DNA from 2 places in the Rhodohalobacter sp. 8-1 genome. Region 1 is predicted to be linked to the other one. Evidence: riboswitches for the same ligand, from Rfam matches in the RefSeq annotation. Region 1 holds a riboswitch; the other holds the start of a gene.
What was found. Region 1 has a riboswitch for S-adenosylmethionine ahead of AABW11_RS14200 (hypothetical protein). Riboswitches for the same ligand answer to the same signal wherever they lie in the genome.

Region 1 (3,420 bases):
CAGCGCCGCAGAAAATAATTCACCAGTTCCACGATGTCACAGTTCGACAGTGTAGATCTATTTCAGCGATTAAAGATGCTGTCAGGGTGGGAGAGAGGCAAGAGTTTTGAACAGCTGCTATCGAGAGAGGCTTTTGTTTTTGGCAACTCCAATTAATATACAGGCATTTCCCCCACACGGACAAATGAGATTTTTATTGTATAAGTGATGATAGTCTAGTGTTATATAATATATAATCAAAGCAAAGTAAAAGCAGTTTATAAATAGCCTTCATGACAGCACATGAATACTTATTTATCAATTTTTTTAAGACCGGCGGCTCGATGGGAGAGTTAGCGTGGCTGGAAGTGATGCCTGATGTTGATCGGCTTAAAGAAAACAGTTCAACAGTTCAACAGTTTGTCAGTTAACCAGTTCAACAATTCCACGATCCATTTTAAACAAAGCCTCTCCAAAATTCCCGCCAATCGCATGGAGATCAGCCGGTTGGCGGACAGACCGCTCGGCTGCGCCCGGTGTGACAAGGAGCCCGCAGGGTAGAACACAGCGCGCAAGAGACGGAAATAGAACCGGATTCCCCACGGCGCCGCGATAGTCATTTAAACAGGCGGCGTAAGACGAATTCGTGCAAAAAATCAGAGTCAGATACGCCGCCCGTCATAATAATTCTCCTTTGTCATATTGAGTAAAAGATCCGCCGGCTGGCGGAGAATGCACCGAGATATCTCCCTGTGCTGGGATCCATTTTAAACAAAGTCTTTTCAAAACTCATACCGATAACCAGGAGATCTCTCCGCGCGCTCATTTTATTCGCTTAGTCGAGATGACAAGGGGACTGGTTAAGAAGAGCGCGGCGCACAAAACACAGAAATAGAACCAGGCTTACCACCGCGCCGCAGAAAATAACGAATAGATTAGAATCAAGCCCCGTTTCAGTTCCACAGTTCAACAATTTCACAATTCCACAATTCAACCGGCTCTCCCTCACTCCCTCACTCCTTCACAACAAGCACAAGACTCTGCCAGGAGCTCACTGCGTTCGCACTCTTGCAGGTCTTGTTCTCTCCATCACTCCCTCATTCACTCCCTCACTCCATCTCTCCCTCAATCAATTTCAGTTTCACATAAAATCTCATAAAGGTCACCCGTATCGTATAGCCGATCGGTAAAGTAGTGACGTGCGAAACTGCTCTCCCCCTCAACGTATCCTCGTCCCTGGTCGTAAAAGATGTTACCGCACATGCCCATGTATCCGCCGGGACCGGTTGTGTGATACTCGACCATGTGGACAAAGGTGATCTCCCAGAAATCCGGCGCCATGGGTTCTGCGAAGAGGTACTGCAGGGCTGCCACGCGGTCCACCCGTTCGAGTTCGGTGTCGTCAGGGTAGGATATCTCCAGGATAATCATCCCGTGACGGACGTCCTTAAGCTCTGTGATCATGCATTTATGGAAGTAGCCCAGGGTTCTTGCTGCATTGCCTGCGAAACTTTCCTGAAGCTGCTTACCCGGATTATTCACGAAGATAAGTGTGATTCTTTATAGCTGATACCGCTGATGGCGTTGTCATTGTCATTGAATGGCTGCATGTGTAACAAAGGTTATGTGCCGGGTTTGATTGTTACACCAAGATCATGTGCCTGAGATGGGCCCCGTGGTTTGAATGGCTGAATGCAGCCAGTTCCACATCGCTGAACCACCGTGCCCGGGAAGGTCGGTTGGCAATCCGCCGGAAGTTCCGATGGATTTCTTGATGTTGTTTGATAAATAAAAGTAGGGGGTTTGCCAGAACAGGACAAATTAGAAAATGTAGAGAGACCTATACTTATAAAAGAGTAGCATCAAATAAACAGTTCGACAGTTCAACAATTCACCAGTTCCATAATTTACCACTTCACCTAAAAACCTCACAGCTACACCATATCTACGATTTCTTCTCCGCTAACCAATCGTTTGGCATATAGCAAAGCAGCACGAATATCGTCCGTTTCAAGTTCAGGGTAATCCTCTAATATTTCCTGTACGGTGGCTCCTTTTGCCAACAGATCGAGAATCATTTCAACGGATATTCTCATTCCGCGAATGATTGGTTTTCCGGTTAATACTGACTGATCAAATGTTACTCTTTGAAGCAATTTTTCAGATTTCATGATCATGAGATAGACTAAAATTATGTATCAAATTACATCCGATTCAGGAAAAAAGAAAACTGAAGGAAGTTTCTGAATAAAAATGGCTTTCAGACCGGAATTCCGATATCAGAAATGGTTACCGTCAATATTTTTGATCCGCAGGTTTATGATCGGTTCGCCCATCCGGTTGACAGTGCCAGCAACAAGTAAAGCCTGCCGTATCTTATAATGGAGTCTCTGAATGATTTGATTTTGTCTGCACTCAGAATCGTGACAAACAGTTCACCAGTTCCACAATTCAACATTGCGCGTAAGTGCAATACTCAAAAGTTCAACGGCACAATTCCACAGTTCAACAGTTCCACAATTCATCCATCTCCCCATCTCCCCATCTCTCCCTCACTCCATCACCCAAACCCTCCCTCACCCAAATTTGCCAAATTGACAGAAACCCCACCCCCCAAAACTACCCGCCATTTCCACCCCGTTCATCGCCTAACCAACGCCACACCCAGTCCAAAATTTCTTGGACTTGGTACGGACTTGGTATGGAGATGGTCCGGACTTGATACGGAGCGATCAGGCGATCACAGAGTAGCTTCCGAACTCTTCCCGACTGCCATTTTGACTTATTTTTGAGTTGATGGATACCAGCGGTTTCCGGGGCCTAACAAATTCATAAATAGGGGAGTGGCTGTTCCACTGTTTGAAAACTTCCAATTCCACTATTCACCTAATTTACCAACCACCAAATTCCCTAATCCACTAAACACCAAATCAACTAATCACTAAATCCCTACAAATTTCTGATGCCTCCAATCCAGTTTTTCCGAACCGGCCAGGCTCCTTTAGAAGAGGGGAGGATGAACATTTGATAGTCGGTAAGGAATCAATTGATTGTGAATGTTCTTAACCAGTGATCTAATTCTTTTTCCGAATTAAAATGATAATCTCCATCATTCAATCCTTTCCAAAACCCTTCAAAACTTAGTACCGAATTAAATACTCTGAATGAAACTCCTTTGTAGTTAAAAACACGAACAACTAATTCGTATTCATCGCTTGAAATTTGTATTGTTTCAATTGTTTTATTAGCGGTTAAATACTCACAATTGGTTTGATCGATTTGATTCATAACTTTCAATTTTTGTTAACAGCAGTAGCTTTATAAATATCTGCTGGAAGTGGCTCTTCCACTTTCCACACAATGTCCATAGGCTGAGAACCTTCCCATTTTTTTAAACTTACTGGACCTACAAAAAAGTATGGTTCAGTTTCTCTCCTTTCG
Region 2 (3,420 bases), on a different contig from region 1:
CTATTCGCCGGGGATATGATTGCCGGTCAAAGCCTCAAGCTTAGTGAAACCGAGATTCGCGCTATGTGGTCTGGTTTTGATGAGACAATCGGGGGGCCTTTGAGAGATCTGAACATACCGTTTGCCTTCACGCTCGGTAATCATGACGGTTCTAAAAGCGGGAATTTCGATCATGAGCGAGAATTGGCAAAGGAATACTGGAGCACCCGAATGCCTGATCTAACATACATCAACAATGAAAATTTTCCTTTCTACTACAGTTTTTCATTCGATGATCTTTTCGTGATCAGCTGGGATGCGTCGGGTCACCTTATCAGTAAAGAAGAGATCAACTGGATTAAAGAACAACTAACGCAGGAGGAAGCCAAAAATGCAGCTCTCAGACTCATTATTGGCCACTTGCCGCTTTATGCCATTGCTGAAGGGCGTAATCGTCCGGGTGAAGTACTCAACGATGCAGACCAGCTATTTGAAATGATGACCGATTATGGAGTTGACTATTATTTTAGCGGTCATCATCACGCATGGTATCCCGCAGTAAAAGATGGCCTGAAAATGATTCACTCAGGGGCACAAGGCAGCGGACCTCGTGCTTTAATTGGGTCAAAACGTCCTCCAAGACGAACTATTACATTACTTGAACAAAATGATGGTTCCGGTGATTTCAGTATTAGTACCTATGACATGCATGATAATATGAAGGTCATTACTCCTGACCAGCTCCCGCTTGCAATTGAGGGAATAAACGGACGGATTGAAAGATATAATTATGATGATTGATCCCTGATTTTAGTTAATCAGATAACCGTTGGTTTAAATTCTCTCTCTGAAAAAATCATTATAAACAAAGGACTTCATCATATAAATACCCGGAATTTATACCAAAAGTGGTTCCAAGTACATCTCAGTCCTTCTTTTTAGGTTTATATATTTTAAAAAATAAATCTTGCATTCTATATATAATCTAACCTATGTTTAGGGAGTGAATAAAAAAGCCCAAAATATTATTTGTCCCTGTATGATGTGTATATGTTGTCGCACATGATGCAGAGGGTGTAATTATTTTTCGAAAGAATTTTAAGCCCTCTGGGAAACCGGCAGGGCTTTTTTGTTGTTCATATTTTTGAGATTCGTTCTTTTATATTTTTGAACTCTTATCCAGAAAGGTGGAGGGACAGGCCCTGTGAAACCTTAGCAACCAGTTCCGGCAGCGATGTCGTTATGTTAGGTGCTAAATCCTGCCAACGCCGGCAAATGTCGGGGGAGGAAAGATGAGATGATCAGGCCATTAGTGTAATCAAAAGCCTCTTCTGAAAATCCTTCTCCCACAATTGGGCCAGGACTTTTGGAAGAGGCTTTTTTTTGTTAGACCTCTCCTCTACGGAGGAGACAGATCAAAACTCGTGCAGAGTTTGAGCAGAGGTGGGTTAACCGGGCGTTGATTGGGTTTGGAGTTACATTCAAGCTTCTCAACCTCACGAACCCACCCCTGTCACGCCGACGGCGTGACTGTGCCCTCCCGAGAGGGAAGTTTATAAGTTTAATTTTATCATTAACAGTAAAATCATTACGAACCTTTGAGAAGCACATTTAACGGCTGGTACGACAAGAAGATGCGGGCAACTCCTGAACTATCGGAGGAGACCGACACCATTGAATACTGGCTTGATAACATTAAAACAATTGCCATTGTGGGAATATCCAGAAACAGACATAAAGACAGCCATTTTGTGGGCCGCTACCTGCAAAAGGCCGGTTATAATATTATTCCGGTGAATCCCGGCGCTGATGAGATCCTCGGTGAAAAGGCTTATCCGGATTTGAAATCAATCCCTGAACAGATTGATGCAGTAGATATTTTTATTAAGCCGGAATATGTCTCTGAAGTTGTAGATCAGGCGCTTGAAGTCAATCCAAAAGTCATTTGGCTGCAGCTTGGCGTCGGTGAACATCCTGAAGAAATAGAAAAAGTACAAAATAACGGAGTTTTAATGGTACAAAATCGCTGTATGAAGGTCGATCACCAGTTCCTAATTCGAGACAGGGATAAGACCAGGTGAATGGCCAATAAAACCCTTCTCGAGGGGAGGAGTTTTTAAACCTCTCCTCCGTGGAGGAGACAGATCAAAACTCGTTCAGAGTTTTGATCTGAGGTGGGTTTTCGGGACGTTGATTAGGCTTAGATATATATCCAGGCTTCTCAACTCCTCAAACACACTCCTCGCCAAAACAATTTTCTAAAGAACCAATACCAAAAAAACAAACAAAACTACCATGAGCACAAACGGACAAGAAAAAAACTACAAATATGAAACCCTGCAGCTCCACGCTGGCCAGGAACCAGATCCAACAACCGGGTCGCGAGCCGTACCTATTTATCAAACCACGTCGTATGAGTTTGATGATACCGAGCACGCCGCTACACTTTTTGCTCTAAAAGAGTTTGGTAACATATATACCCGGATCATGAATCCAACCACGGATGTGTTTGAGAAACGCATTGCTGCACTCGAAGGCGGAGCAGCGGCCGTTGGTACTGCGTCAGGTCAGTCCGCTCAGTTTCTTACGATTATCACCCTCGCACAAAGCGGTGATAATATTGTTTCAACCCAAAATCTGTATGGCGGAACATATAACCAATTTAAGGTGACTTTTCCACGATTAGGCATCAATGTAAAATTCACAGAAGATGATTCTCCTGAGAGTTTCGAAGCATTAATCGATGATGATACAAAAGCAATCTATGTGGAAAGTATTGGTAATCCTAAAGGTAACGTACCTGACTTTGATGGCATCTCGGCCGTAGCTAAGAAGCATGGAGTCGCACTGGTCGTAGATAATACATTTGGTGCCGCAGGATCTATTGCCCGGCCGATCGATCACGGTGCTAACGTTGTGGTACAATCAGCTACCAAATGGATCGGTGGTCACGGGACTAGTATTGGCGGAGTGATTGTAGATGCCGGTAATTTTGACTGGGGCAACGGCCGATACCCACTCTTTACAGACCCCTCCCCCGCCTATCACGGTCTGAACTTCTGGGAAGTCTTCGGGGAAGATGGACCGTTTGGAAACATTGCCTTTGCAATCCGTGCACGCGTAGAAGGTTTGCGTGATGTGGGACCTGCACAATCACCATTCAACAGTTTTCTGCTGCTTCAGGGACTTGAAACCCTGTCACTGCGTGCAGAGCGTCATGCTGAAAATGCACTCAAACTTGCAAAATGGCTCGATGACAGCGAACACACGTCATGGGTAAACTACACCGGATTGCCTAATCATCCGCATCACGAAAACGGGAAAAAATACCTGCGTGAAGGCCGATTTGGCGCTGTGCTAACCTTTGGCGTGAAAGGTGGTTATGATGCAGCCCTGCAGTTTATCGAAAATGTAGAGCTTGCGAGTCATCTTGCCAACGTT

Region 2: it holds a riboswitch for S-adenosylmethionine, as region 1 does, so the genes downstream of both, AABW11_RS17640 (CoA-binding protein) here and AABW11_RS14200 (hypothetical protein) in region 1, are expected to answer to the same signal.

Annotation. Positions count from the first base shown of each region.
Region 1 covers NZ_JBBVMF010000015.1:63,237-66,656, forward strand. Annotated here, with positions in the region: gene AABW11_RS14195 (hypothetical protein) at 273-410, shown strand; gene AABW11_RS14200 (hypothetical protein) at 1,105-1,521, opposite strand; SAM-I-IV-variant riboswitch at 1,646-1,762, opposite strand; gene AABW11_RS14205 (DUF433 domain-containing protein) at 1,914-2,150, opposite strand; gene AABW11_RS14210 (hypothetical protein) at 3,022-3,267, opposite strand; gene AABW11_RS14215 (DEAD/DEAH box helicase) at 3,273-3,420, opposite strand, start outside.
Region 2 covers NZ_JBBVMF010000024.1:51,961-55,380, forward strand. Annotated here, with positions in the region: gene AABW11_RS17635 (metallophosphoesterase family protein) at 1-780, shown strand, start outside; SAM riboswitch class I at 1,152-1,278, shown strand; gene AABW11_RS17640 (CoA-binding protein) at 1,578-2,060, shown strand; gene AABW11_RS17645 (O-acetylhomoserine aminocarboxypropyltransferase/cysteine synthase family protein) at 2,275-3,420, shown strand, end outside.